One region of the Rhizobium sp. GR12 genome, then DNA from elsewhere that is predicted to be linked to it. Evidence: predicted binding sites of a transcription regulator. Region 1 holds the regulator's gene; each other region holds the start of a gene.

Region 1 (10,141 bases):
AGCGTTTCATGGTCGACGCCGCCCAGACGCTGAACGCGATGACCTCCACCAGCCGCATCGGAATGATCGCCACCGTGGTATTGGCCGCGCTTGCTGGCGCCGTCTATGCGCTGCGGTCGATCGCGCCGCGCTTCCGGGCGCGTAACAGGGTCGAAAGGGTCATTCTCGCGGCCCTGCTCGTTGCGTCCTCCATCGCCATCCTGACGACCGTCGGCATCGTGCTGTCGATGCTGACGGAAGCGATCCAGTTCTTCAACATGGTTCCGGCGCATCAGTTCTTCTTCGGAACGGTGTGGGATCCGCGTTTTGCGGCGGCCGGTGCGACGGACTCGTCCGGCCAGTTCGGCCTGATCCCGCTGCTTGCCGGCACGCTCTATATCGGTCTGGTCGCCATGCTGGTCGCCGTGCCGGTCGGCTTGTTTTCGGCGATCTATATGTCGGAATATGCGTCGCCGCGCCTTCGCTCCGTGGTGAAGCCGCTGCTCGAGGTACTCGCGGGCATCCCCACGATCGTCTACGGCTTCTTCGCGCTGACGACGGTGGGCCCTTTCCTGCGAGACATCTCCACGCAGATCAGCGGTCTGACAACGGGCGAATACGCCAACTTCATCCAGGCGCAGAGCGTCATCACCGCCGGCTTCGTCATGGGCATCATGCTGATCCCTTATGTCTCGTCGCTGTCGGACGATATCATCACCGCCGTGCCGCGTTCGCTGCGCGACGGCTCTCTCGGTCTCGGCGCCACGCGCTCTGAAACCATCAAGAGGGTCATCGTTCCCGCCGCTCTTCCCGGCATCGTCGGCGCCGTGCTGATGACGGCGTCGCGTGCGATCGGCGAAACCATGATCGTGGTTCTCGCGGCCGGCGTCGCAGCCCGCCTGCAGCTCAACCCCTTCGAACCCATGACCACCGTGACCGTCAAGATCGTCAGCCAGCTGACCGGCGACCTTGAATTCACCTCGCCGCAAACGCTGGTGGCCTTCGCGCTGGGCATCACGCTTTTCGCAATCACGCTTTGCCTGAATATCTACGCGCTTTACATCGTGCGCAAATACCGGGAGCAATATGAATGACCGACATCGTTTCTCCCGCAGCCGGCGCTGCTGCCGTAAACAGCGCCAAGCGCCGTGATATCGGCATCAAGCGCCGCTACGCCGCCGAACGCCGCTTCCGAGCTTATGGAATGGCAGCGATCTCGTTTGGCCTCATCTTCCTCTTCCTGCTGCTCTGGTCGGTCGTCGCCAAGGGCCACACCGCCTTCCAGCAGACGATGATCACCGTTCCGGTCGAGTTTTCCGAACTGATCATCGATCCGAAGAACGAGCGGGCCACAAATCCCGCAAAGCTGATGACGGCCAATTATCCCGTCCTCGCCCGCGATGCGGTCGCCAAGATTCTCGGCGTCGCGCCGACGGATAAGGCCGGTCTGCGCGCGGTCAACACGATGATCTCGGACAGCGTGCGGACACAGCTGCGCGATATCGTCGTCGCCGATCCCGCTGTCATCGGCACCACACGCACCGTGACGCTTCTGGCGTCGGGCGATGTCGACAGCGCCTTCAAGGGCCAGGTGGATATGACGGGGGATGAAGCCAACCGCCGTATCTCCAACCAGCAGCTTGGCTGGATGAACCAGCTCGCCGAAAGCGGACAGCTCGGCAAGCATTTCAATACCGGCATCTTCGTCAACGGCAATTCGAGCCGTCCGGAAGCGGCGGGTGTCGGTGTTGCGCTGATCGGCTCGTTTTACATGATGCTGATCGTGCTGGTGCTGTCGTTGCCGATCGGTGTCGCGGCGTCCATCTATCTTGAGGAATTCGCCCCGAAGAACCGGTTGACGGATCTTATCGAGGTGAACATCAACAATTTGGCGGCTGTTCCCTCCATCGTCTACGGTCTGCTCGGCCTCTCCGTTTTCATCAACTTCATGGGCTTTCCGCGCTCCGCCTCGCTGGTCGGCGGCCTCGTCCTGACGCTGATGACCTTGCCGACGATCATCATCGCGACCCGTGCCGCATTGAAGGCCGTGCCGCCGTCTATCCGCGCCGCAGCGCTCGGACTTGGCGCCTCCAAGATGCAGACGATCTTCCACCACGTCCTGCCGCTCGCCATGCCGGGCATTCTGACCGGCACCATCATCGGCCTCGCCCACGCGCTGGGCGAAACGGCGCCACTGCTCCTGATCGGCATGGTGGCATTCGTTGCGAACTATCCGACAACGCCGATGGATCCGTCCACGGCTCTGCCGGTGCAGATTTACATGTGGGCGAACGAAGCAGAGCGCGCCTTTGTCGAAAGGACATCCGGCGCTATTATCATCCTGCTCCTGTTCCTCATTCTCATGAATGTTGGCGCAATCCTGTTGCGTCGCCGCTTCGAACGGCGCTGGTAGAGGGAGATTGAGCAATGAACATGTTGTCGGAAGCAGCAGTTGAAAAGGCGCTGGACAAGAAGATGAATGAAGTTTCATACAAGATGATCGGCAAGGACGTTTCGGTTTATTACGGCGAAAAGCGCGCGCTTTACGACGTAAACCTCAATGTCCGCGAAAACACGGTGACTGCGCTCATCGGCCCGTCCGGTTGCGGTAAATCCACTTTCCTGCGCACCTTGAACCGCATGAACGACACGATCGACGGTTGCCGGGTCACGGGCAAGATCACGCTCGACACCGACGATATCTACGATCAGGCGATCGATGTCGTGGAACTTCGCGCCCGCGTCGGCATGGTGTTCCAGAAGCCGAACCCGTTTCCGAAGACGATTTACGAAAACATCGCCTACGGCCCGCGCATCCACGGTCTTGCCCGCAACAAGGCGGATATGGACCAGATCGTTGAGCAGAGCCTGCAGAAAGCTGGTCTCTGGAATGAGGCGAAGGACCGTTTGCTGGAATCCGGTACGGGCCTCTCCGGCGGCCAGCAGCAGCGTCTGTGCATTGCGCGCGCTATTGCCGTCAGCCCGGAAGTGATCCTGATGGACGAGCCGTGCTCGGCGCTGGACCCGATCGCGACGGCGAAGGTCGAGGAGCTGATCCACGAACTGCGCACCAACTACACGATCGTCATCGTCACGCACTCCATGCAGCAGGCGGCGCGTGTTTCCCAGCGCACGGCCATGTTCCACCTTGGCCATCTCGTCGAGGAAAACGAGACGGACAAGATGTTCACCAATCCGGACGACCAGCGCACGCAGGACTACATCATGGGCCGCTTCGGCTGATCCCCGGCCGCCGCTTTATCGAAACCGAACAAGACTGGTGCCCCTGCCGTGCCCCGCTTTGGGCACGTGCATGCGGGCCAAGCCGGAGGACTAGACCATGACACAGACAACGACCCATTCGCATATCCTGTCCGCCTATGACGACGAATTGAAGTTTCTGACGCGCCGCATCGCCGAAATGGGCGGTCTTGCCGAGCAGATGTGCGGCGACGCCGTGCGCGCGCTCGTCAATTCCGATGCCGCGCTCGCGCAGAAGGTCATTTCCGACGATACTATTCTCGACCACGCCGAACGCGAAATCGGCGACAAGGCCATCGTCACCATCGCCAGGCGGCAGCCGATGGCGGCGGATCTTCGCGAGATCATCGGCACCTTGCGCATCGCCGGCGATCTCGAACGCGTCGGCGATCTCGGCAAGAACACGGCCAAGCGCGTTATCGCGGTTGCAGGAACCGGCGTGCCGCGCAAGCTCGCCCGCGGCATCGAGCATTTGTCCGAGCTTGCGCTGGTGCAGCTCAAGGAAGTCCTTGACGTCTATTCGACACGTTCCGCTGAAAAGGCCAATGCCATCCGCGAACGCGACGAGGAAATCGACGCCATGTATACGTCGCTCTTCCGTGAGCTTCTGACTTACATGATGGAAGATCCGCGCAACATCACCACCTGCACGCATCTTCTGTTCTGCGCCAAGAACATCGAGCGTATCGGCGACCATGCCACGAATATCGCCGAAACGATCTATTACATGACCACCGGCAGCCAGCCGGAGGGCGAGCGTCCGAAGGACGACAGTTCCAACACGCTTGGTTCGGTGACCGAGTAACAGACAAGCAGAAGCTTGCGGAGTTCAGCATATGGTGCCCAAGATTGCAGTTGTGGAAGACGAGGAAGCGTTGAGCGTCCTGCTTCGTTACAATCTCGAGGCTGAGGGATACGACGTCGACACGATACCCCGTGGCGACGAGGCGGAAATCAGGCTGCAGGAACGCATTCCGGACCTTCTCATCCTGGATTGGATGCTGCCTGGTGTTTCCGGTATCGAACTGTGCCGGCGTTTGAGAATGCGGCCGGAAACCGAACGCCTGCCCATCATCATGCTGACGGCGCGCGGCGAAGAGAGCGAGCGGGTTCGCGGTCTCGCCACCGGTGCCGACGACTATGTCGTCAAGCCATTTTCGACGCCGGAACTCATGGCTCGCGTCAAGGCCATGCTGCGCCGGGCCCGTCCCGAGGTTCTCTCTTCGGTGCTGAAATGCGGCGATATCGAACTGGATCGCGAAACCCATCGCGTCCATCGCAAAAGCCGCGAAGTGCGCCTCGGCCCGACTGAATTCCGTCTGCTCGAATTCCTGATGACATCACCGGGTCGGGTGTTTTCCCGCTCGCAATTGCTGGATGGGGTCTGGGGTCACGATATCTATGTCGATGAGCGTACTGTCGATGTGCATGTCGGACGCCTGCGCAAGGCCCTGAATTTTTCCCATATGCAGGATGTCATCCGCACCGTGCGCGGCGCCGGATACTCGATGGAAGCCTGAGCGGACCTGAACGCGACGGTTTCACTCGGGACAATATCCCCAAGAGTTAGAAGGCCCGAAACCGGAATGGTGTCGGGCCTTTCGGTTCTGACCCTTCCGCAAACGCGACCCCCTTCATCCCCAAGAAGAGTGACTGACGGCCCCGCTGAAATCATGATTGTGAGGCTGAACCCGACAGGAAAGGGCTCGGCCCTCTATCGGCGTGTTGACCGCGGAACCGCCTTGGGTTTGGTCATAAAAAAACGGGCCCGAAGGCCCGTAATTTTTGAGTGCTGAATGTGTGCCGCAACACTCAAGCCTTGCGACGCTCGCTCACCGGCTGATAGGCGAGTTTCGCGTGGAACTTGCAGTAGGGCGAAGCTTCCAGCGCTTCGCAACCGCAGAAATGGAAGTCGTCCTTCAACGGGTCGCCGACCGGCCACTTGCAGGTGCGTTCCGTCAGTTCCGTCAGCGTCAGGCGACGGGAAATCGGCGTGACCGCGTTTCTGGAAGGAACGTATTCGAGAACCTGTGCGGTCTCGATGCCGATTTCCTCGTGCAGTGCCGTCGCCGCGTTCGAGCGGTTCAGGATCCGTGCCGGTGCCGCATTGACGCGGCCTGCGAAAGTCGTCGTGCGCGGGGCAGGTGCCGCGGTGCGCTTGGGCGCGGAGCGCGCCGAAGTGACCGGACCGCCAGCCTTGACGCGTCCCGGCAGATTGAGACGATGGACCTTGCCGATCACGGCGTTACGGCTGACGCCGCCCAGCTGTGCTGCTATCTGGCTGGCGCTAAGCCCTTCGGACCACAATTTCTTGAGTTTTTCGACTCGCTCGTCTGTCCAGTTCATGCCGCTTCTCCGCTTGTCGCGTGTATTTTCGGCAGAATCCTTCTCTGTCTCGCGGGCGTGCCGCAAGCGTGGTTTCCGCCAGATTTTAGGTGACTAGTTCCGCCGCATCGCAGTCTAGTAATTAGCGATTAACCTAATGCTAGGCTGACTCCGTGGCAAGAGTCGCGGGAATCATCTGGAATCGATTTTCCGGTTTTCCCCAACTTGCTGCTGTCTTGAGTCTGAAAGGCAACACCTTGGGCCTCGTCCGCCACGGCATACAAGTGCTTGAGAAGCCCGGGAAACGCGGACTTTTGTTGACATCGGCAAACGAAGTGACAATAGTGCCCCTGCCGCCGCAAGGCGGCATTTTTGATTTTCAGGCGAGGGATAACCCCGCAAGCCTATTGACAACCGTTTGACAGCGCAATCGCGCAAGGAGTGATACAGCCATGGCCGAAGCCGGCGCGCCATTGTTTGATACGTTTTCAAGAGCCCCCCTGCGCTTCGAGCGCGGTGAGGGTGTCTGGCTGTATACGGAAAGCGGCGAACGATATCTGGATTTTGCGGCCGGTGTCGCCGTCAACTCGCTCGGCCATGCCCATCCTCACCTTGTCGATGCGATCAAGACGCAGGCCGAGAAGGTCTGGCACGTCTCGAACCTCTATGAAGTGCCGGGGCAGGAAAAACTGGCAAAGCGCCTGACGGAAGCGACTTTCGCAGACAAGGTGTTCTTCACCAATTCCGGTGCGGAAGCCCTTGAATGCGCAATCAAGACCGCGCGCCGTTATCACTTCTCGAAGGGCCATCCGGAAAAGTTCCGTATCGTGACGTTCGAAGGCGCCTTCCATGGCCGCACGCTCGCGACGATCGCCGCCGGCGGCCAGCAGAAATACCTCGAAGGTTTCGGTCCCAAGGTCGAAGGTTTCGACCAGGTGCCATTCGCCGATGTCGACGCCCTGAAGGCCGTCATCACCGCTGAAACGGCTGCGTTGCTGATCGAGCCCATTCAGGGCGAAGGCGGCATTCGTGCGCCCAGCAAGGAATTCCTGCAAATCCTGCGCGGCCTGTGCGACGAGCACGGCCTGCTGTTGATTTTCGATGAGGTCCAGACGGGTGTCGGCCGCACGGGCAAGCTGTTTGCCTATGAACATACCGGCGTTGCGCCCGATATCATGGCGGTCGCCAAGGGGATCGGCGGTGGTTTCCCGCTCGGCGCATGCCTTGCGACCGCAGATGCCGCTTCCGGCATGACAGCGGGTGTGCACGGCACCACCTATGGCGGCAATCCGCTGGCCATGGCCGTGGGCAATGCCGTGCTGGATGTCGTTCTGGCCGACGGTTTTCTGGAAAAGGTTCGTGATGTCGCGCTGGTCTTCCGCCAGGGACTTGCCTCGCTTAAGGATCGTTATCCTGATGTGATCGAGGAAATCCGCGGCGAAGGTCTGCTGATGGGCATCAAGGCGAGGGTTCCTTCGGGTGAGTTGCTACAGGCCATGCGCGCGGAGCATCTGCTTGGCGTGCCTGCGGGCGACAACGTCATCCGTCTTCTGCCGCCGCTCATCACCACGGCGGAAGAGGCCCGCGAGGGCCTGGCGCGTGTCGACGCGGCTGCCGCCTCCCTGACAGCGAAACAGGCGAAAATCGCCTGAAAAAATCAAGGGCGGGCCTCTCTTCAGGGGTTCGCAAGCATGGGACAGATTAGAATGGTTTCACCAAAACATTTTCTGGACCTCTCGGCCGTCGGGTCGGAGGATCTGCGGACAATTCTTGATGATGCGCGCACACGCAAGATTGCCACCAAAACCGGCACGGCGGAAAAGCCGCTGGCCGGCAAGATGCTGGCGATGATCTTCGAAAAGCCGTCCACCCGCACCCGCGTCTCCTTCGATGTCGGCATGCGCCAGCTCGGCGGCGAGACCCTTTTCCTGTCGGGCACGGAAATGCAGCTCGGCCGCGCCGAAACGATTGGCGATACGGCCAAGGTTCTGTCGCGTTATGTTGACGCCATCATGATCCGTACGACGGATCATTCGCGCTTGCTCGAGCTTGCCGAACACGCGACGGTGCCTGTTATCAACGGCCTGACGGACGACACGCATCCCTGCCAGATCATGGCGGATATATTGACATTCGAGGAACATCGCGGCCCGGTCAAAGGCAAGACCATCGCCTGGACGGGCGACGGCAACAACGTGCTGCATTCCTTCGTGGAAGGCTCCGCCCGTTTTGGCTACCAGATGGCGATGGCGGTGCCGATGGGTTCGGAACCGCACGACAAGTTCCTGAACTGGGCGCGCAACAATGGCGGCGACGTCAGGCTGTATCATGATGCCGACAAGGCGGTGGCGGGAGCGGATTGCGTCGTTACCGATACCTGGGTGTCCATGAACCAGGAACACAAGGCGCGCGGCCACAATATCTTCCAGCCCTATCAGGTCAATGAAGCGCTGATGGCGAAGGCCAACAAGGAGGCGCTGTTCATGCATTGCCTGCCGGCGCATCGCGGTGAGGAAGTGACGGACGCTGTGATCGACGGGCCGCAATCGGTGGTCTTCGACGAGGCGGAAAACCGGCTCCATGCGCAGAAGTCCATCATCGCATGGTGCCTGGGCGTCATCTGACGGCTCTCAACCCTTCCTTGCCAGTGGTCAGGAAGGTGCTTGAACTTGGCCGGACACATTACCATCTGTGGGACTTCGAAAAGGCTCGTTGGGTTTTGCTGGCGGGCCACAATCACGATTGCACGATTTTCCCCGGAGGCTGTTTCGCTTCCCGGATCTCTGTGCGACAAGCGGAAAAAGTACATTTTAAAAGCCGGACTTTTGGACGGTTGCGGCGCGACGGCTGCGCCAAGGAGTTATGATATGGCAGATGTAACGGTTGAACTGGACAATCTCGATTTAGCTGGTGACGACAAGGTTGTGCCCTTTCAGGTCGAAGGTCTGGACGTGCGCGGCCGCGCGGTACAGGTCGGACCGTTGTTGAATGCCATCCTCGATCGGCATGATTATCCCGATGTAGTCGCCCGGCTGCTGGCGGAAGCGACGGTTCTGACGGCGCTGATCGGTACGTCCCTGAAGTTTTCCGGCAAGCTGACCGTTCAGACCAAGGGCGACGGCCCGGTCGATCTTCTGGTGGCGGATTTTACTGCGCCGGAAAGCATGCGCGCCTATGCCCGTTTCGATGAGGAGCGGCTGGCGGAGGCGGTTAAGGCGGGGGAGACCTCGCCCGAACAATTGCTCGGCACCGGCATTCTGGCCTTCACGATCGATCAGGGTATCGGCATGCAGCCCTATCAGGGCATCGTGCCGCTGGACGGCTCATCGCTGGAAGAAATCGCCGGGGTTTATTTCCGCCAGTCGGAACAGCTTCCCACCCGCGTGCGCCTCGGCGTCGCCCAGTTCTTCGACCGTGATGACGAAGGCAAGCCGCGCCATGGCTGGCGTGCGGGCGGAGTGATCGCGCAATTTCTGCCGCAGGCGCCCGAGCGTCTGCGCATGCGCGACCTTCACGGTGGTGATGGTGATGAGGGCGATTATGAAGTCGGGGAAGACGATGCCTGGACCGAAGCGGTAACGCTGCTGAACACGGTGGATACCGACGAACTGACCGATCCGCAGGTGCCGGTGGAGCGTCTCCTCTACAGGCTTTTCCATGAGAGCGGCGTGCGCATCTACGATCCGCAGATCATTTTCGACCGCTGCAGCTGCTCGCGGGAGAAAATCAAGGATGTTCTCTCCGGTTTCACCGCCGAAGAGATCAAGGCAAGCGAGGAAGACGGTGCGATTGCCGTGACCTGTGAGTTTTGCTCGACGACCTATCGTTACGATATCAGCGAGTTTGACAACGTCTGAAACGCTGTGACTGGCGAGGCCGCGCTTTTGAACAGCGCGGCTCCGCATCGGTGCGTCTGCATCAATTCAGGACCCGCAACAGGCCGGGCGAATCCAGAGAGAAGGCGGGTATGGTGACGTTGAACACCTCGCCTTTGTCCGTTTCCATTTCATAATGGCCGAACATCAGGCCCGACGGTGTATCCAGCGGGCAGCCGGATGAATATTCGTAACTGTCACCGGGGTTCAGGTGCGGTTTCTCGCCGACGACGCCCGGTCCGTAGACCTCGTCCACCTGTCCGTTCTGGTCGGTAATATGCCAATAGCGATTGACGAGCGTTATCGGAACATCGGAATTGTTCGAGATCACGACTTTATAGCCCCAGACGTAACGGTCGTCATCCGGGTCGGATTGTTCTTCGAGATAATACGGATCGACCGTTACCTCGATATCCCTTGTCAGAGCACGATACATACGCGCCACACCTCGATATTATGCCTGCCGCCATTATCCTACACTACAGGTTCTGGCTATCGTCAAGAAAATGAACGACTTAACGGGCAGGAGGCATCTTCTGTTGCGCCGTTTTCCACCGTTAGGGATAACGGTAAAGGTAAATATTGGTTGCCTGACACCAGGGGCTTTGCCACGGCCCGACGTGAAGAGGGGCCGTAGCGATGTGTCGATTGAATTCTCAGGCGGAAACGGCCGCCAGAGCCTTCGCCATATCCTCCAGCAG
Region 2 (10,141 bases), on a different contig from region 1:
CCTTTTTCGTTTTCAGTTCGGCGTATTTCTTCAAGACCCAGCAGGTCGCAATAAAATTTCATTGATTCGCCAAGATCTTTGACGCGAACCATTGTGTGCAGATACCGCATTTTCTTCCTCTCAAATACATAGGCCCGGAGGCAATAAACGCATGGTCGCAAGCCCCGGACAAGGACGGCGACATAAAAGCAGCTACGCAAATCAAAAACTAGGGCTTGCGTGGAACCGTTACCAAGATGTTAATCTGGCGCACAGGAATCAGTTGACCGGTGTATGGCGCGTAATCGAGGGGTTGGCAGGATATGGCTGATAGGATGTCATCGAAAACAATAGTCGATGTCGAGGACCTTTCGGGCGATGCCGTGGACCTGACCGAAATCACCGGCGCAGTGAAATGGTTCGACGTTGCCAAGGGTTTCGGCTTTATCGTGCCCGACAATGGCATGCAGGATGTACTGCTGCACGTCTCCTGCCTGCGCAGGGACGGATATCAGACCATTCTCGAGGGCACGCGCATCGTCGCCCTCATCCAGCGGCGTGATCGCGGCTTTCAGGCTTTCCGCATCCTGTCGATGGATCAGTCGACCGCCGTTCATCCCTCGCAGCTGCCGCCGGTGCGCACCCATGTGCAGGTGACGCCCTCGAGCGGGCTTGAGCGCGCCATCGTCAAGTGGTTCAACCGTACCAAGGGCTTCGGCTTTTTGACGCGTGGCGAAGGAACCGAAGATATTTTCGTGCATATGGAAACGCTGCGCCGTTACGGTCTGACGGAACTGCGCCCCGGCCAGGTAGTGCTGGTGCGTTTCGGCGATGGCGACAAGGGTTTGATGGCGGCGGAAATCCACCCCGACGACCCGGCCCCGATCGGGATGTCGCACTAATGACCGACCTGTTTCGCAATAGGATGAAGAGCGCCGTTCTGGCGCTTCTTTTTTTCACGCTCGCAGGCGTTGCACAGGCTCAGCAGCAGACCTTCACCTCCGAGCCGCTGATAATAGAAACCGCCTCCGGGAAAAACCATGACTTTGTTGCGGAACTGGCGCTCGACAATGCCCAGCGCGAACAGGGCCTGATGTTCCGCAAGTCCATGCCGCTTGAAAGCGGCATGTTGTTCGATTTCGGTGAGACACGGGACGTGGCCATGTGGATGAGAAATACCCTCATTCCGCTCGACATGCTGTTTATCGCCCGTGACGGGCGAATCACCCACATCCACGAAAACGCGGTGCCCCATTCGGAGGCCATCATAAGCTCCCGTGGGGCGGTCAAATTCGTGTTGGAACTGAATGGCGGCACTGCAAAACGCTACGGCATCAAACCGGGCGACATGGCCCGCAGTGCGCAAATCGGCAACCGGAAATGACATTGCCGCGTTATTGCGTCTGAACAAGCCGGACGATGCGTCGCCCGGCTGCGGAATGCTTAATAGACCGGCTCGATATGGCTCAGAATCCGGCAATTGGAGATAGATGCGGCAAGATTGATGGCGATATCGATCGCCTCCACCGAATCGGCCGTTCCTTCCAGATAGATCATGTCATTTTCAACGGTTGCGGAAATCCGCGACTTCTCAAGCCCTGTTTCGAAAGCCAGCGCCGAGGTGATTGCCTCACATACGCCAGCCATGCGGTCTCCGAAAAAGCTCTCCTGGATGCCTGACAAATTGAACATGTGCGTTCTCCTTCCTATGGACATTACAACGCCCGAATAGAGGTTTTGTTCATCTCCGGTTCATCATTTCGTTCATCTTCCATTCATCTTGGCAAATTGGAACCCCCTGACCGATCACTTTTTAGGTGATCGGGAACCATTTCGTGAGGCGAGCATTTCGCGCATGGGAATGGAAATCGCCGTCAAGACGCGTGAAACAGGGAGGAAGACGACATGCTGATCAACAGAACGGAGCCGTGTCACCACGCCTCGTGGATGAAGCCGGTGGCGATCCACCTGCCGCTGTCCGCCGCCGTGGAGATCTACAGCCCGCTGGTGGCGCTGGATATGCTGATGTACCGCTGGCCGGAAGAACACGGACCGGAATATGAAGAAGCGCGCAGGAATTGCCTCGATGCGATCGCCGGACGATGCGACATCGAAAAGGCGCGGGAATCGTTTCTCGCCGCAAGCAGTCACGCGCATATTCTGAACATCCACTAGTTCATTGGCCGTGATGATGACTGGGCCCTTCTCTATGGAGGGCTTTTCTTTTGCCGCCGGACAGACGCTTCGACACCGTTTCCCGTGCCTTGCACCCTGCCCGCCTGTCGATGATGACATGTAACTGTCACGCAAACGTTATAATCCGCAGTGACGAATTCCATGGAATCGGTTGGCGGACAGACCGCCGAAAGCTAGGGAGTGAAACTGGCCAGCATGGAAACTGTTTTTGCCCTTTGCGCAATTCTCCTCCTCGCCTTCAATCTTCTCGGCATTGTTCTCGCCGGCTGGCGCCTGACGAGACGCGACACGGAAAGCGAGCTTGTGCGGCGAAAACCGCCGGTCTCGCTGGTGGTGCCGTTGCGCGGTGTGGAAAACTTCACGCCGCTGACGCTGTCGCGGGCGTTTCAGCTCGATTGGCCGGATTACGAATTGCTATTTTGCGTCGCCGACGAATCCGATCCGGTGATCGAGGAAGTGCGCAAGGCAAGCGCCGCCTTCCCGGCGGTTTCGGCACAATTGCTCATTGGCGACGACCGCATCAGCGCCAATCCGAAACTGAACAATTGCGTCAAGGGCTGGCGCGCCGCCCGCCACGAATGGGTCATTCTGGCTGATTCGAATGTGCTGATGCCGCAATCCTACATCGCGACCATGATGTCGGCCTGGCGGCCGGATAGCGGGCTGGTCTGCTCGCCGCCGCTCGGCTCTCGGCCGGCAGGCTTCTGGGCCCATGTGGAATGCGCCTTCCTCAACGGTTCACAGGGCCGCTGGCAATATGCGGCGGAAGCCATAGGCATCGGTTTCGCGCAGGGCAAATCGATGTTGTGGAACAAGCCGTTTCTGGAGGAGCGTGGCGGCATTCGCGCACTCGCCGCCGAAATCGCCGAAGACGCCGCCTCTACGAAACTGGTCAGAAATGCCGGCCGCAAGGTGCATCTGGTCTCTGCCCCGTTCGAACAGCCGCTCGGCCAGCGCAATGCCGGCGAGATCTGGTCGCGACAGACCCGCTGGGCGCGGCTGCGGCGCGTGACTTTCCCGCAATATTTCGCCCCGGAAATCCTGACAGGCGGGCTTCCCCCGCTTCTCTTCGCGCTCGGAGCCGCCATTACGGCGGATGCAGACCTCACCGTCACCACTATTGCCGTGCTCGCCGCCATGTACGGCCCGGAACTGGCGCTCACAGCCCTCAACCGGTGGCCCGTATCCATCTATACGCTGCCAGCCATGATCGCGCGGGATGTGATCATGCCCTTCGTCTGGGCACGCAGCTGGATCGGCAGCGCGGTCGCGTGGCGCGGCAATGTCATGACGATCGGCACAGCCGAAAGCACATTGGCCGGCCCATCGGCGGACTGAACGAAAGCTTTTCTTTTAAGGAAGTTACACCGACAAGCGAATATTTCGCTTTAAATGGTCGGAGTGGAGAGATTCGAACTCCCGACCCTCTGGTCCCAAACCAGATGCGCTACCAGGCTGCGCTACACTCCGCCGAGGCGATGGCTGGGGAATACACGGTTCACCCGAAGTCCGCAACAGGGAAATTCATCTTTGTTGAACCGTTGCCATGATCGGCGGAAATTGGTGCCTATGTGAAGAGAGCGCCATCAGGCGGCAAGGGATAATCGTCTTGACTCTGACATGAAGTCGGTCCATTTCAAATTCAGCGTTCCTGACACGATTTGGTTATTCTATTCAGGTACGTGAAGAGTAATCCGGGGTGTATGCCCCGCCGCCCAACCGGAGCAGTTTCGACATGTCTGCGAAGATTTACCGCCCTGCAAAAACCGCCATGCAATCCGGCACGGCGAAGACCAATGTCTGGGTTCTGGAATTCGACGCCGAGGTACCGCGCAAGATCGATCCGATCATGGGCTATACCTCCAGTTCAGACATGAAACAGCAGGTCAAGCTGACATTCGAGACCCAGGAACAGGCCGAAGCCTATGCGCAGCGCAAGGGCATCGAATACCGCGTCATTCAGCCGAAGGACGCGACCCGCAAGGTTGTTTCCTATCCGGACAATTTCCGTTTCAGCCGCACCCAACCCTGGACGCATTGAACGAAACGCACTGAAGACTTTCCGCCGGAGCAATGATCGCCTGGCACAACGGCCCCTTAGCTCAGCTGGATAGAGCGTCGACCTTCTAAGTCGAATGTCGCAGGTTCGAATCCTGCAGGGGTCGCCACTTCTTCTTAAATTATTGGTTTTTCGGTGAAATACTGAACGCCACCCTCACTATGACGAAGGTGAGGGAATAGAGCTTTGCTGACTTCAGCGAACAGCAACAATCCCCAGCAAGTGCGCGCCTTCGAAAAGACCCCGGCCTACCCCTGCCCGAAAAGCGTGAAATAACCCCATGCCGCCGCGAAGAATGCGATGACGGCGGCGATCGTCAGGGCTTTTTTCGCTTTCGGCCCGAGCGGCTGGCGTGGTTTTTTCGGCGGCGTCGGTTTGCGGAACTTCACCACGTTGTCGTTCATTCTATCATCGTCCTGCATATCGCTGCTGAAACCGGCGCCACATCAATGGCATCGGCGTTTCCGGATTTATCTCTACCAGACGAGAGCTATCATAAATATTACCAAGTTTTCACTTCCCCCTTTGGGCAAGCTATGTCACTTCCCACAATCAGAGGAATACAAACAGCGACAGACGGACCGGAAAACAAGGGTGGAAACAATCCCCTGTGGCATTTTGAATTTTGCGGGTGACGAAAATGAATGACGCCAACACCAATGGCCGCGACGTGGAAAACAGCCAGCCCGACCTGCGGGAGATCTTGGGTACAAGCAGAACCGGCAGAAAGAAGAAGTCGCGCCGGTATCTCTATGCCGCAGCGGCCATCGTGCTGATCGGCGGGGGGCTTGCCTATTATTACCAGTCGCGTGCCGCAGGCGTCGCCTATAGCTACGTCACGGAAGTGGCGAAACAGGGCGATCTTTCCGTCATCGTCACCTCCACCGGCTCGGTCCAGCCGACGGATCAGGTTGATATATCGAGCGAATTGTCCGGCACCGTGCGCAAGGTCAACGTCACCTACAACACCCCGGTCAAATCCGGCGATATTCTGGCGGAGCTTGATACCAACAAGCTGGAGGCCGACGTGCAGAGCGCCCGCGCCAAGCTCGCCTCCGCCAAGGCCAATGTGCTGAAGGCGCGCGCCGATCTCGGCTCGGCAAAAACGTCGATGGAGCGCCTGCGGTCCCTCGTGCAGAACCGGGTCTCCAGCCAGCAGGATCTGGACGCCGCACAGTTCACCCACGATGCGGCCGGCGCCACGCTGCAGGTCAACGAGGCGACCGTGCTTTCGGCGGAAGCGGATCTGAGGCTCGCCGAGGTCAATCTCGGCAAGGCGAAGATCGTCTCGCCCATCGACGGCGTCATCCTCACCCGCAGTGTCGATCCCGGCGCCACCGTCGCCTCGTCGCTCAACGCCCCGGTGCTGTTCACCATCGCCGGCGATCTGCGCCAGATGGAATTGCAGGTGTCCGTGGATGAGGCCGATGTCGGCAAGGTCGAAACCGGGCAGAAAGCCACTTTCAACGTCGATGCCTATCCCGACCGCAGCTTCCCGGCGGAAATCGAAACCGTGCGTTTCGCGTCCGAGACCGTGTCCAACGTGGTGACCTACAAGGGCATATTGACGGTGGACAATGAGGAGTTGCTGCTGCGCCCCGGCATGACGGCAACCGCCAATATCGTCGTCGAGGAGATCAAGGATACGCTGCTGGTGCCGAATTCGGCGCTGCGATATACGCCGCCGCGCGAATCCGCCTCCCGTGGCGGCGGGTTGATGAGCCTGTTCCGCCCTCCCCGCATGGGCCGCTCGCAGAACCGCGACGCCGGACAGGCCGCTACGGGCAAAAGAACGGTCTGGGTGCTGCGCAACAACAACCCCGTCTCGGTCTCCATCGAAACCGGCTCCACCGACGGCCAGCATACCGTGGTAAAATCGGGCGAGTTGAAAGCCGACGATCTGGTGATTACCGACGCAACGGCCCGCAACGCCGGCTGACGGAGGAAAACCGCATGCAACAGCCGCCGCTCATCGAGTTCCGCAATGTCGTCAAGCAATATGGCCGCGGCGAAGCGACGATCCGCGCACTCGACGGCGTCAGCCTGTCGATCCGCGAAAAGGAATTCGTCGCCATCATGGGTCCATCAGGTTCGGGCAAATCCACCTCGATGAACATCATCGGCTGTCTGGATGTGCCGACAACAGGCGAATATCTGTTCCAGGGCGTGCCGACCAGCGGCTTCGACAACGAACATCTGACGCTGCTGCGCCGCCATATGCTGGGCTTCGTGTTTCAGGGCTTCAATCTTCTGTCGCGCACCTCGGCGGTGGAAAATGTCGAGCTGCCGCTGATCTATCGCGGCATGAAGGCGTCGGAACGGCGCGCACGCGCCATGGAGGCGCTTGCACAGGTGGGATTGAAGGGCCGCGAGGATCACACGACGCAGGAGCTTTCCGGCGGCCAGCAGCAGCGTGTGGCCATTGCAAGGGCCATCGTCACCCGCCCCGCTTTGCTTCTCGCCGACGAGCCGACCGGCAATCTCGACACCAAAACCAGTGCCGAGATCATGGAGCTGATCACCGCGCTTAATCGCGACAAGGGCATTACGGTCGTCATGGTCACGCATGAGGAGGATATCGCGGCCCATGCGGGGCGCCTGCTGCGTTTCGTCGACGGGCATCTCGCCTCCGACAGCGCGGCGGAAAAGAAGGAGACTTCCGATGTTCTTTGAAACGTCGCGTCTTGCGCTGCGCGCCATCAGCCGCAACCTGCTCCGCTCATTCCTCACGGTGCTGGGCGTCGTTATCGGTGTCGCAGCCGTCATCGCCATGGTCACCATCGGCAATGGCACGACGGAACAGGTGAAATCGGAATTATCGCGGCTCGGCACCAACATGTTGTTCGTGCGTCCCGGCCAGTTCGGCCCCGGCCGCGCCAGCACCGAGGCCAAGCGCTTCGATGACCGCGATGTCGAGGCCATCCGCAACCAGATCAGCGGCATTCGCGCCGTCGCCCCGCAAAACCGCAGCTCGGCCGCGACAGTCATTTTCGGCGGAAAGAACCACCAGACGAGCGTCATCGGCACCACCAACGACTATCTGATCGCGCAGGACTGGACCATCGCACTCGGACGCGAGTTCCAGCCCGCTGAAGATCGCGGCGGCCAGATCGGCTGCATCATCGGCGAAACGGTGCGGCAGGAATTATTCGGTGCGGAAAACCCGGTGGGGCAAACGATCCGCGTCAGCAACATCTCCTGCCCTGTCATCGGGGTTCTCGCCAGAAAAGGCCAATCCGGCCTCGGCGACGATCAGGACGACACCATCATCATGCCGCTCAAAATCCACCAGCGGCGCATCGGCGGCACCACCACCATTTCCTCGATCATGGTCTCGGCGCAGGACGGCGTTTCCACCGCCAAGGTGCAGAGCGACCTGCAGAACCTGTTGCGCGAGCGTCGCCGCATCGGCATCGGTCGCGAGGACGATTTCACCGTCAACGACATGACGCAGATCGCCTCGGCCATGACCGGCACGACGACGCTGCTGACCGGGCTTCTGGGTGCAGTCGCAGCGGTCAGCCTTTTGGTTGGCGGCATCGGCATCATGAACATCATGCTGGTCTCGGTGACGGAACGCACCCGCGAAATCGGCATCCGGCTCGCCATCGGCGCACTGGAAAAACAGGTGCTGATGCAGTTTCTGGTGGAAGCGGTCATGCTCTCCGCCTTCGGCGGCACCGTCGGCATCCTGACCGGCCTCGGTCTTGCCTATGGCGTCGTCAGCTTTCTCAACGTGCCGTTCGTCACCAGCCCGTCGATCATCTTCCTCGCCTTCGCCTTCTCGGCGGCCATCGGGGTGATTTTCGGTTATTTCCCGGCGCGCCGGGCGGCGAGTCTGAGCCCGATAGAGGCGCTGCGGCACGAGTGATGGATGGGATTTAGAGCAGCGGACAATCCGTTCGAGAGGAAACCAACACCTCTCCGCCGTCATCCTCGGGCTCGACCCGAGGATCCACGCAGGCCTCACGAAATTTCATGAGGGATGGGTCCTCGGGTCAAGCCCGAGGAAGACGTCGAGGGTGTGATGAGGCTGCGTCAAATCACCTGACGTTGCAACAAATCAAACGCTCGCCTCAGCCTCGCGCTGCTTCGCAAGCGCTGCCAGATCGGCAGGCTTCAGCTCAACCGATTCACCGCAACCGCAGGCCGAGGTCTGGTTCGGATTGTTGAAGGTGAAGCCGGAACGCATCTTGGTCACTTCGAAATCCATCTGGGTGCCGAGCAGATAAAGCACGGCGGAGGGCTGAACCCAAACCCTTGCTCCGTCGAATTCGACCAGGTCGTCCTTCGCATCCGCTTCGGTCACGAGGTCGATGGTATATTCCATGCCCGCGCAACCGCCCTTCTTGATGCCGATGCGTACGCCCTTGGCATCCGGTCCGGAATTTTCGACGATTGCTTTAACACGCGAGGCCGCAGCCCCGGTTATGGTCATGATCGCAAAGCCCATGGGCTTAGTCTCCTTCGACAATCGAGTTCAAGGCTCGATGTTTATGGATTTCAATTTAATGGCGCTCGAGAGTGTCATCAAGAGATGACACCAGTCAAAATCAAATCAATCTCAATACCAGCCGACGGCGACCTGCGCCTCTTCCGACATGCGGTCCGGCGTCCACGGCGGGTCGAAGGTCATCGACACGTCAACGCCGGAAACACCCTCGACCGCGCCGACTGCATTTTCCACCCAGCCCGGCATTTCGCCCGCCACCGGGCAGCCCGGCGCTGTCAGCGTCATGACGATCTTGACCATCCGATCGTCTTCGATATCGATCTTGTAGATCAGACCGAGTTCGAAAATGTCGGCCGGAATTTCCGGGTCGTAAACCGTCTTCAGCGCCGAGATCACGTCGTCGCTGAGGCGCGCCAGTTCGTCGGGGGCAATGGAAGACGGCTTTGCCGCTTCTTCGATCGCATCATCTGTCTTTGCAGTAGCTTCGGCAGTCATGGTCTTATCCTCAATCCTGATCTCTTTTATCCTGATATCAGGCGAAAAATTTGCGCGCATAATCCAGCGCCTCGACAAGAGAGTCTACTTCGGCGCGGGTATTGTAAAGGCCGAACGATGCCCGGCATGTGGAGGTGACGCCGAACCGTTTCAAGAGCGGCATGGCACAATGGGTGCCGGCACGCACGGCAACGCCGCGCCGGTCTATCACCATCGACACGTCATGGGCATGAATGCCCTCGAGTTCGAAGGAGAAGATGCCGCCCTTATCAGGCGCATTGCCGATGATGCGCAGCGAATTGACCTCGCGCAGCCGCTCGGTGGCGTAAGCTGCAAGATCGGCCTCGTGTGCTGCAATCGCGGCACGGCCGAGATTGTCCATATAATCCAGCGCATAACCAAGCCCGATGGCCTGCACGATGGGCGGCGTGCCCGCTTCGAAACGATGCGGCGGCTCGTTATAGGTGACATTGTCTTCGGAAACGTCGAGGATCATCTCCCCGCCGCCCTGGAACGGCCGCATCTCGCTCAAGCGGTCAGCCTTGCCGTACAGCACGCCGATGCCCGAGGGACCGTAAAGCTTGTGACCGGTCATGACATACCAGTCGCAATCGATATCGCGAACATCCACCGGCATGTGGACGGCACCCTGGCTACCGTCGACCAGCACCGGAATGCCGCGCTCATGGGCGATGCGGCAGATTTCCTTGACCGGAACGATGGTGCCGAGCGCATTCGACATATGGGTGATGGCGACGAGCTTGGTGCGCTCCGTCAGGCTCTTTTCGAAAGCCTCGATATGGAATGCGCCGTCATCATCGACAGGCACCCAGACCAGCTTGGCGCCCTGCCGCTCGCGAATGAAATGCCATGGCACGATATTGGAGTGGTGCTCCATGATCGAGATGACGATCTCGTCGCCCTCGCCGATCTTTGGCATGCCGTAACCGTAAGCGACC
Region 3 (10,141 bases), 260 kb from region 1:
CAAACCGGAGCAGGCTTCACAACTGCGCGAAACGGCGAAGGCCGAAGCCCAGCAGTCGGACCGGACGGCGGCAACGCGCAGCAATGCCGGTTTCTTCTCTTCGTCGTCCGCTTCGCCGGCAAAATGGGGATCTCAGGTCCGCTCGCATATCCAGCGGCGCAAGCCTCGTTCGCTTCGCAGCGATGCGATGACGGCGACGGTGCGGTTCCGGGTCAATGATGCAGGTGCCATCAGCGGGGTCAGCGTGGTGCAGTCCACGGGCGATTCCTCTATCGACCAGCAGATCGCGGCCTGGATCCAGAGCGCCTCACCTGTGCCTGCGCCGCCGCCGGAGGCAAGCAAGACGATCACGCTGCCGATCAGCATCCGCTAGGTTGGCCGCTAGCAAGGTGGCGTCGCGAAGTCTGCCCGATATTCCCTATGCAGTACCGGTTTGCGCCTTAAATAACATTTCGCGAATGTTTTCGATGGTGTAGGTCTTGTCGACTTTACAAGCAGAGGCATCCCGGAATGAAATTCTCAATCGCAGAGGCGGAGGATCTCGTATCCTCTATCTTTGAGCGCAACGGCGTTCTGCCGCAAAATGCCCGTTCGGTGGCGAAGGCGCTCGTCGCATCCGAGGCCGCAGGCCAGGGCGGTCACGGTTTTCGCCGTATCCCCGTTTATGTCCGCCAGGCGCGGGTCGGAAAGGTCGATGGTATGGCCCGGCCGGTGGCGACGCGCGTCAAGCCGGGCGTCCTGTCGATCGACGCCAATCACGGTTATGCCTATCCGGCGATCGATTGCGCCTTGGAAGAATTGCCCGATATGGCCCGGCAGCAGGGCATTGCGCTTGCGGCGATCCATCGCTCCCATCATGCGGGCGTCATGGCGCTTACCGTCGAACGTTTTGCGGAAATGGGCCTCGTAGCGCTCATGTTCGCCAATGCACCGGCATCCATGGCGCCCTGGGGCGGCACCAAACCGCTCTATGGCACCAATCCGATTGCATTCGCCACCCCTGTTGGCGAGGCCGATCCGCTGGTGATCGATCTGGCTTTGTCCAAGGTCGCGCGCGGAAAGATCATGGCGGCGCGCCAGAAGGGCGAAACCATTCCGGGCGACTGGGCGCTTGACAGAAATGGCCGGCCGACGACCGATCCTGAAGAAGCCATAGCCGGAACGATGGTGCCCGCAGGCGAGGCCAAGGGTGCCGCTCTGGCGCTGATGGTGGAGATCATGGCCGCCGCGCTCACCGGCGGAAACTTCGCGTTCGAGGCCTCTTCCCTTCTGGACGACAAGGGCGCGCCGCCCTCTCTTGGCCATACGATCATCGCGATAGACCCCGTATCGTCGGGCGGTGCGGCCTTTACCGAGCGACTGGCGCTTATTGCCGGAGAGATAGAAAAGCAGGAGAATGTGCGTTTGCCCGGGCGGCGCAGCCAGGGCATTCGCCGGCAGGCGCTGGAAAACGGCATTGTCATCGAAAGCGATATTCTCGCCGAGATTCAGTCGCTTTGACGAGTCGAAAAATAAAAACCCGGCGGATCGGATCCGCCGGGTAAACCGTATATGGCCGCTTTGCATTCGCGCCGATAGGTCGGAAATCATTTCCGATCCATCTTTTGGTCCGCCGTCCCACCATCGAAATGGTGGGTTTTTTTGACGCGGAAAACGGCACATCCGGTTTTCGGCTTACGGGAAGGGGACGATTTCGCGTAAGCTTTTGATGCGGGAAAGAAGCGCTAAATATCCTGTTCGATCAGTCCACGCAGCAGGGCGGTGCTGACGGCATTCAGCAGATTGGCTGCGCCCAGCCTTTGGCGTACCCGTTCCAGAGTCTCCTTCACGTCCGCTTCGTCCGCGCCGGTTATCAAGGCGATGTGAGAAGGATGTCGGCCCCGCGCCACCAGCCCCAGATATTGCCGCTCACGATCCGAAAGGACGATTTCACGCGTCTGACGATGTGCATGCGGTGTTTTTGACGACATATTGATGTTCTTTCAGCCTCAAAGCTGCATTGTTATTTACAAAAACCGGGATAGGTTTTGTCCAGAACAATGTAAAAAATTCAAAGCTTTGGAGTGCTTTCCGTCATACCGGAAGCGATACGAGGCGCTCTATTAGGCGATATCCCGTATCAGGAGAATAACATCTCGCGCCAATTTCCGCGTCTTTATTGTTATGTTCGAGAGATAAGCCGCTCAGTGCCGACATATTCTACAATATTATCTTGGAGTTTCGAAATATTGATGCTGGATATATACCCTATACGGCGGAATGATGCGCATGTTTCCTGCGAATATCCGTGGGCGTCGCCCCGAACCAGCGGGAAACCGAGCGGGAAAACGCACCCGGTGTCGAATAGCCGAGCCTGTAACTTATGTCGGAAACCGGAAGATCGCTTTCCACGAGGAGCTTGAAGCCGGCATTTTTGCGAATGACGTCCTTTATCTCGTTGAGATTGGTGCCAAGCTCGGCAAGCCGCCGTTGAAAACTGCGTTCTGAAAGGTTGAAATAAGGAGCGATCTCGCCCAGCGAAAGCTCCGCATCCGACAGTCGCATCTGCATGTAGCGTTTCACCTGATCGATGAAATGCGTGGCGTCCGCCGATGTTTCCGGCCGCAGCATCCGGCACTGCAAATTCATCAGTTCGAACAGGCGCTCATCCGCGTTCGGATTGACCACATCGAGAAGCGATACCGGAAGCCGCATCGTATGGATGGGTTGGGAAAAACTGACGCGTTTGGTCATTCTTTCCTTAAATAGCTGAATATTATTCGGTTTCTGCCGCTCCAGGCCGATTTCAACCTGATTGATGCGCTCCCCGAGAATATCGCGAAGGCGCTGGATCAGAACGCCAAGCGATAAATCCACATATTGATCGCGCTTGGCGATGACAGGCGCAAAGGACCATGACAGGGTAACCTGTGCGGCATCCGTGACCGTGGTGAAATTGCTGTTGTTGGTCGCGTAATAAACGTGGTCCTGAAGAAATCGCAGGAAAGCCCGCACCGTCGGCGCACTGATCAGGCCATAACCGAAGGCGCCGGATGCGCCGGCGGGAAAGGTGGAAGCGCATTGCAGGCCGAAGGTATCGTCACCGGAGATCAGCGCGCAGGTCTCGAGCAGGCGGCACAATCTGTCGAGGCTGACGCGCTCCGTCAGGCTGTCGAATGTGGCGTGATCGATGTCGAGAGCCTTGCAGATGGGGACAATATCGATGCCGCGCGACCGTGCATAATTGGCGACGCCGGCGGCCAGGCCGGCCACCACAGTTATCTCGTCGCTGACCCTCTTTTCGGGCATCCCTCGCCTTGGCGTACCATGTTTGGAAATTGTCGCCTGATGCTAAGCTTTGCGAGGCCGTTTGTCGAGCAGCCCGGCCTGTGGATTTTAAACGCGGCCAAGGCAGGCGCTTTGTTCCAGCACCTGCATGATGGTTTTGCCCGCATCCTCCATGGCGCCGCTATTGTCCACGGTCGTCACGTCGAAATCCCCGGCGACCGTCAGCGAGCTGCGTTCCAGCCTCTGGAGGATATCCTCACGGCTCTCCCGCCCGCGCTGTTCCAGCCGCTTCGCCAGCACGTCCGGCCGTGCGACAATGTTCACGACCTTGAGGTGGGAAAAGGCGGTGCCGAACTGGGGCAGAGCCGAGCGGGAGCCATTGGCGATAACCACGTCTCCCGCATTGAGATGGCGATAGACGGCGGCCGGAATGCCGTATTTCAGCCCGTGTGCCTGCCAGGAGACGGCAAAGGCGCCCTCATCCTGCAGCCGATTGAACTCTTGCATGGAAACCGCATCGTGATTTTCGCCGCCTGCATCACCGCTGCGGGTAATGACCCGGCGGGTAAAATGGAAGCCCGGCCGGCCGGATAATTGCGTCGCCGCATAGTCCATCAGCGTGTCCTTGCCGGCCCCGCTCGGGCCGACAATCACGATCATGGTTCCGGGCGTCCTACCCAGCGTCGCACCGTCATGGCGACTATCCTGTTCGTTGCCGGTCATGCGACACGTTTGCCCTGACGCCAGACGGAACGGGCAACGGGGACGCCATCTTCGCGGTGAACCCGGACCAGATCGGCCCGCAATCCCGTTGCGATGCGACCACGATCATGGAGACCCACCGTTCGTGCCGGCGTGGCGGTGACCATGCGGAGCGCTTCCGGCAGGGTGATGGCTTCCACCTGGTCGGCAAGCAGGAACGGTGCGTAAAGCAGGCTGAACGGCACGTAGTCGGATGAGAGAACATCCAGCACGCCCAGTTCCGCAAGATCGCGGGCGGCGATGTTGCCGGAGTGGGACATGCCGCGAACGATGTTCGGCGCACCCATCAGTACGCTCATGCCGGCGCTGTGCGAGGCTTTTGCGGCCTCGACGCTGGTGGGGAACTCCGCCAGTTTCACACCATGCCCGATCGCTTCGCCCACATGCGCTTCGGTTGCGTCGTCATGGCTGGCAACGGTTATGCCGCGCTCGGCGCAGCGGGCGGCAAGATAGTCCCGGTGCTTTGCGGAAAATTCCGCAGATGCCGTCTGCCGGCGTCTGACGAACTCGGCGAATGCCTCGTCGCTCAGTCCGCGCTTCTTCTGATAATAGAAGACATATTGATCCATCGACTGGAACTGGCGCTGCCCCGGGGAGTGATCCATCATCGAAATCAGCCGTACGCGCGGATCGGTTTCGAAGTCCTCGAAATGCTCCAGCACATCTGATGAGGCGACTTCACAGCGCAGATGCAGCATGTGATCCGCCCGCAGGCGGTTTTGATCGGCTGCGGCTTCGATGGCATCCGCCATTTCCCGCATCTCGCCTTTCTTGAACCCGCCATCTTCGTCTGAGCCGAGCCGCAGGCAATCGAAGACGGTGGTGATGCCTGATGACGCAACCTGTGCATCGTGGGCCTGAATGGCTGCGATCTTGTCCCAGAGCACGCCGGGGCGCGGCGAATAGTGCTGTTCGAGATGGTCGGTGTGCAGTTCCACCAAGCCGGGAATCAGGAAATCGCCTTCGATATCCTCTCCGGTTTTTGATGCGCCTTCGCTGATATCGGCGATCTTGCCGTCACGGATCAGAACGGATCCCAGAATAATATCGTCTTCCAGAACGATACGGGCATTGGAAAGGGCGTGCTCGGTCATGGGGTCGCATCTTTCTTTGGCTGCTGGCCAAGCGGGTGCCAGCGATGAACGGTAAAGGGTTCGCCGCGCGTTTTCTCAATGAACAAAGCGAGGCCGGAAATGGTGAGAGGCCGGTCGACGAATTCGGAAAACCGGGCCGAAAGCACATCGCGGATAGCGGGCGCGTCGTTTTCGTCGATACGGCCGGTCAGCGTCATATGAAAGCGAAAGTCGTCCATGACATGCGGATAACCCCAGAGCGACAGATTTTGCCGCTGGCTTTCCGTCAGGTTTTGCGGCCGCCGCCGGGCAATATCGGTCTCGGACAGCGGCGCGCGGAACCGATCGAAATAATCGACGATCTCTGCTGCGAAATCCTGTAGCGGCTGGTAGGTGCGGTCCGGTACGAGCGCGAAAAACGGGCCGAGCGCACCGACGACGATACGCGGAATATCGAAGGCGGACTGGCCGGCAGCAAACTGTTCGACGGCCGCGACGAGATCCGCTTCACTGTATTTTTCGGCAAGCTCGAAGGGGGCTTTGAGGGTAGCGTGGAAGCCGTAACGGCGTGGCTCTTCCGTCATTTCAGCATAGGCGTCATGGTCGTCATGCTGCGCACCGGAAAACGCATTGCGCCCGAGCCAGCGCGATGCTGCTTCGGTCAGTGGATGATCTTTAGCCGGAGAAAAATAGATGGCGTAGCGCACGACGAGCACTCTTCAGTATCATGGGAAACCAGGATGAAAAGCTATTTGGCGTGACTCGCCCGCTTCTCGCAAGGTCAGGAGTGCGAGGTAATGGTTTTCCGTGACAGAATGATGATGCCCGCGCAAAAAAGTGCGCATGAAACACGGCGCATGTCTCGAATGTGCCGAAGACGCATCCTGACATATCGAATAGATGCATCCGGTTTTGCAAAAAGTTCCGGTTTTACGACGTGCCGGGAAGCGGCACGGCAAAATGGGGCGGCTTTCTCGTGAGAAAGCCGCCCCGGCATTGTGATCTAGTGCTGTGTTTTTCCGATCAGACGTGACCGCAGGGCGTTCGAGATATGATCGAACAGGAATACGATGAAGAGGATGAGCAGGACCATGTAGGCGACCTTGTCCCAGTCGGCGTTCGTGCCCATCGCTTCCAGCAGTTTCAGGCCGATGCCGCCCGCACCCACCGCGCCGATGATTGTGGCGGATCGGATGTTGCTTTCCCAGAAATAAAGCGACTGGGAAATGAAGACCGGCAGAACCTGCGGCAGCACGCCGAAACGATTTACGGCTATCGGGGGCGCGCCAACGGATTTAACGCCCTCGCGCTGCTTGTCGTCCACATTCTCCAGCGCTTCGGCATAGACCTTGCCGAGCGCTCCGGTATCGGTGAAGAAGATCGCGGCAATGCCGGGTATCGGGCCGGGGCCGAAGCTGCGGGTGAAGAACAGCGCCCAGATCAGCATGTCGATCGAGCGCAGAAAGTCGAACAGGCGCTTCATGCCCCAGTTGGCGGCCCTGTTGGCGGTGATATTGCGTGCGGCGATAAAGGCGAGCGGCAAGGCGACGAGCGTGCCGAGCAGTGTGCCCACGAAGGCCATCACCAGCGTCTGTATCAGCTTGGAAAAAATATCGGCGTGCTGCCAGACACCGTTATCGAGGAAATCATCGACCATGTGGCTGATATTGGAGCGTTCGGGATCGAGCCTCTCCCCCCACAGCGCCAGCGCGGCAAGGTCGCCGTAGCCCTTACCCCAGAATTCCGATTTGGTATCGAACAGGAAATTCGCCCATCCGAGGAAGCGACGCTGCACATAGACCTGGCTGGTACGGATTTCCGCCTGGCCAGCGAAACCATAATGCACGAGAACCTTGTTGCCGTCCTGCTGGATCTGTTGCGGCAGGACCACGGGCGCCAGAGCTGCCTCGCCGTCGATGATGACGGGATAGTTCTTGCCGTCAACATAGACATCCACCCGCGCCGGCGTCACGTCGAGACGATTTTCGGTTCCTGCGTAAACTACGCTGTAACCGCCGTCCGGCAAGGGTTGCAGCCAGTCGATCGGCGCATCGGCGGGATATTGCATGCGGCTTGACCACTGCGGGTTCACCTTGCCGTCTTCGAAACGAAGGCGTGGCTGGGCGCGCCAGGAATACCAGTCCTGAATATAGCTCGAAGCCCGATCCCACCGGCCCTGCATGAAAGCGGGACCAACATTGAAGAAGAAAAAGCAGGCGGTGAGATAGACGAGGACAGCGACAATACCGGTCAGAAAGCCGTATCGCTGCATGAACCCGCGATTGAAAATTGCGGGATGTGCAGCAGTCAGCCTTTCACGGTCAGCGGTGTTGAGAATGAAGCTGGAGGACATCAGGCCGCTCCCCGTCCGAATTCGAAGGATTGATGACCGATCAGCCTGCGGCGCAGCCAGCCGGAAAATTGGTCAACGGCGATGATGGTGATCAGCAGCAGGATGATGATGGCATAGGTCTTGGATGCGTGGTCGTTACCGATCGAGAGCCGGAAGACCTCGCCGATGCCGCCGCCGCCGACCGCACCGATGATGGTCGAGGCACGCACGTTGATTTCGCCGCGCAATAATGCGTAGGAAACGAAATTGGGCAGAACCTGAGGCACGATGGCGAAACGCACCCGCTCCAGCCAGTTGGCGCCGGCGGCGCGAAGGCCTTCATCCGCCTTCATATCGGCATTTTCCACGACTTCGAAGAACAGCTTGCCCAGTGCCCCGATCGTGTGAACGGAAATCGCGATGATCGCAGCGATCGGTCCGATCGATAAAATGGCGGTCAGCAATCCGGCGACGACGATCTCCGGAAAGGCGCGCAGGACTTCCATCACCCGACGCACGACCCAGCGGACGATCCCCGAACCGACAAGATTGGTGGAAGCGAAGAAGCAGAGCACGAAAGCAAAGCTCGTGCCGATGATCGTCGAGACCAGCGCGATGTTGAGGGTGATGATCAGCTGGTAAATGAAATGCGGGATGTAAAAGCTGTCGGTGACGTAAACGCGATCCGCGACATAGTTGTATTTCATCGAACCGTTGTCATACGGCGAGGGCAGGTCGAACATCGCGCGGAAGATTTCAAGCGGGCTGTCCGGCACGAAGGTTTTCAGGAAGTCGAAGAAATACGGCAGGCGCTCGAAGAATTTTCCCGAATTCGCCTCATTGGCGAAATTCAGCGACGCTGCGAGAATGATCAGAAAGACCACGAGCGAAATGACGGTATAAATCCGCCGTGTCGCAAGCTGCTGTTGATAATGACGCATGACCGTTCGGGACGATGCGCTCAACCCCTCGGGCTTGAGGTTACCGGGTTGCAGTGTGGTCGCCATGCCGCTCTTCCTTTATTGGCAAAAGCGGCGATGCCGCAAGGCACCGCCGCTTTCGGAACATGATGTCAGGATCAGCCGCCGATAACGGACTTACGGGCGTCGATGATCGTCTGGTAGAAGGACGGATCGACCTTGACGTAGCCGGTGTTCTTGCCCTGGCTGAAGCCCTGGAAGCATGCGAGGTCCTTCTTCGGCAGTTCCATGAAGAAGCTCTCGACCTTCTGCTTCATGCTGTCGCCGATCTTGTTTGCGACCATGAGCGGACCGTTCGGGATCAGCGGGGACTTCCAGACTTCGACGAGATCGTCCATGTCGAGGTTGCCCTTCTTGACCATCTGGTAAAGGTTGCCGGCGGTGTAGCCTTCTTCCCATTTGCCTACGCCCGAACCGAACGTCGTGCCGACGTCGAACTTCTTGTCGAGAACCGCGAGAACGAGGTTCTCATGACCGCCGCCAAAGCCGGTTTCAGCGAAATATTCCTTGACCGGAACGCCGGTTTCCTTCGGGATCGCCACGTTCGGGACGAGGAAGCCCGAGGTGGAGTCAGGATCGGCAAAGCCGATCTTCTTGCCCTTGGCGTCCGCCAGCTTCTTGATGCCGCTGTCCTTGCGGGCAACCATGATCGTGTAATAGCCGGTCGAACCGTCGGCGCCGGCAGTGGTGAGGATCGGATCGACAGCCTTCGGATCGGCAAGGGCGATCTTGGCGTAAGAGGAAGCGCCCATGGAAGCGATGTCGATGGTGCCGCCGAGCAGGCCCTGGATCACGCCGTTATAGTCCGGCGACGGGAAAACCTGAACTTCGGAAACGCCGGTCGCGGCTTTCAGGCCATCGGCAACGCATTTCGTGTTGCGGATCTGGTCGGCTTCGTTTTCGGAACCGTCGAGACCGATACGCAGGACCTTGACGTCCTGAGCCATGGCGGAACCGGCCAGAACGCCAAGGGCGACTGCCGAAAGAAGGATTTTCTTCAACATGGACTTTCTCCTGTTTCCCGGCGAGCCGGAGTTTGTTGTGAAGTATCGGCCCTTGACGCGGGCGCAAACGATGCTGAGCGGTTCCTCAGAGCCCGGCCAGAGCCAGCGGTTCGGGACCGGCAGATTGCTGTACCGGACGCGTGGCAAGCTGCGCGCCGGGAATATTGATGCTGGTCGAGGTCATGGTCTCGTCGATGCCGGCCCCGTGCGAATCCGTGCCGTAGATTTCCGTGACGGCCGCAGCCGTCAGCTCGGCAGGCGTTCCGTCGAAGACGACGCGGCCATGCGACATGCCGATGATGCGTTCGCAATAATTGCGCGCGGTATCCAGCGTATGCAGATTGGTCATCACGGTGATGCCTTCACGCTCGTTGATGTCGCGCAGTGCATCCATAACGATCTTGGCGTTCAGAGGATCGAGGGAGGCGATCGGCTCGTCGGCCAGAACCATCTTCGGAGACTGCATCAGCGCCCGGGCGATGGCGACGCGCTGCTGCTGGCCGCCGGAAAGCGTGCCTGCCGCCTGCATCGCCACATGTTCGATGCCGAGCCGTTCGAGGGCGGCGATCGCCATCAGACGCTCGTCATTCGTGAAGATGTTGAAGAGGCTGAGCGCCGTCGAACGGTGGTTTAGGCGGCCGAGCATGACATTGGTGAGCACGTCGAGGCGCGGTACCAGATTGAACTGCTGGAAGATCATGGCGCAATCGCGCTGCCAGTTGC

What was found. The regulator PhoB, encoded in region 1, activates phosphate uptake and scavenging genes when phosphate is short. The targets are predictions, from matches to a motif close to TGTCATNNANCTGTCAT.
Region 2: QSK43_RS04370 (ceramide glucosyltransferase) is a predicted target of PhoB. The motif match lies at 2,269-2,285, and genes of this name have one in related genera.
Region 3: QSK43_RS02415 (DUF1045 domain-containing protein) is a predicted target of PhoB. The motif match lies at 5,910-5,926, and genes of this name have one in related genera.

Annotation. Positions count from the first base shown of each region.
Region 1 covers NZ_JASXTH010000001.1:224,264-234,404, reverse strand. Annotated here, with positions in the region: gene pstC (phosphate ABC transporter permease subunit PstC) at 1-1,073, shown strand, start outside; gene pstA (phosphate ABC transporter permease PstA) at 1,070-2,392, shown strand; gene pstB (phosphate ABC transporter ATP-binding protein PstB) at 2,407-3,222, shown strand; gene phoU (phosphate signaling complex protein PhoU) at 3,320-4,045, shown strand; gene phoB (phosphate regulon transcriptional regulator PhoB) at 4,077-4,760, shown strand; gene QSK43_RS01095 (GcrA family cell cycle regulator) at 5,053-5,586, opposite strand; gene QSK43_RS01090 (aspartate aminotransferase family protein) at 6,018-7,217, shown strand; gene argF (ornithine carbamoyltransferase) at 7,272-8,189, shown strand; gene QSK43_RS01080 (Hsp33 family molecular chaperone) at 8,433-9,422, shown strand; gene apaG (Co2+/Mg2+ efflux protein ApaG) at 9,484-9,876, opposite strand; gene QSK43_RS01070 (O-succinylhomoserine sulfhydrylase) at 10,097-10,141, opposite strand, start outside.
Region 2 covers NZ_JASXTH010000002.1:293,503-303,643, forward strand. Annotated here, with positions in the region: gene QSK43_RS04345 (VOC family protein) at 1-110, opposite strand, end outside; gene QSK43_RS04350 (cold-shock protein) at 303-881, shown strand; gene QSK43_RS04355 (DUF192 domain-containing protein) at 881-1,363, shown strand; gene QSK43_RS04360 (BON domain-containing protein) at 1,423-1,671, opposite strand; gene QSK43_RS04365 (DUF982 domain-containing protein) at 1,885-2,154, shown strand; gene QSK43_RS04370 (ceramide glucosyltransferase) at 2,371-3,513, shown strand; tRNA gene QSK43_RS04375 (tRNA-Pro) at 3,569-3,645, opposite strand; gene QSK43_RS04380 (ETC complex I subunit) at 3,911-4,216, shown strand; tRNA gene QSK43_RS04385 (tRNA-Arg) at 4,267-4,343, shown strand; gene QSK43_RS04390 (hypothetical protein) at 4,483-4,638, opposite strand; gene QSK43_RS04395 (efflux RND transporter periplasmic adaptor subunit) at 4,875-6,173, shown strand; gene QSK43_RS04400 (ABC transporter ATP-binding protein) at 6,188-6,907, shown strand; gene QSK43_RS04405 (ABC transporter permease) at 6,897-8,105, shown strand; gene sufA (Fe-S cluster assembly scaffold SufA) at 8,298-8,687, opposite strand; gene QSK43_RS04415 (SUF system Fe-S cluster assembly protein) at 8,799-9,182, opposite strand; gene QSK43_RS04420 (cysteine desulfurase) at 9,220-10,141, opposite strand, start outside.
Region 3 covers NZ_JASXTH010000001.1:486,901-497,041, reverse strand. Annotated here, with positions in the region: gene QSK43_RS02445 (TonB family protein) at 1-373, shown strand, start outside; gene QSK43_RS02440 (Ldh family oxidoreductase) at 511-1,500, shown strand; gene QSK43_RS02435 (LuxR C-terminal-related transcriptional regulator) at 1,725-1,970, opposite strand; gene QSK43_RS02430 (helix-turn-helix domain-containing protein) at 2,248-3,288, opposite strand; gene phnN (phosphonate metabolism protein/1,5-bisphosphokinase (PRPP-forming) PhnN) at 3,376-3,990, opposite strand; gene QSK43_RS02420 (alpha-D-ribose 1-methylphosphonate 5-triphosphate diphosphatase) at 3,987-5,123, opposite strand; gene QSK43_RS02415 (DUF1045 domain-containing protein) at 5,120-5,818, opposite strand; gene phnE (phosphonate ABC transporter, permease protein PhnE) at 6,106-7,455, opposite strand; gene phnE (phosphonate ABC transporter, permease protein PhnE) at 7,455-8,441, opposite strand; gene phnD (phosphonate ABC transporter substrate-binding protein) at 8,513-9,418, opposite strand; gene phnC (phosphonate ABC transporter ATP-binding protein) at 9,504-10,141, opposite strand, start outside.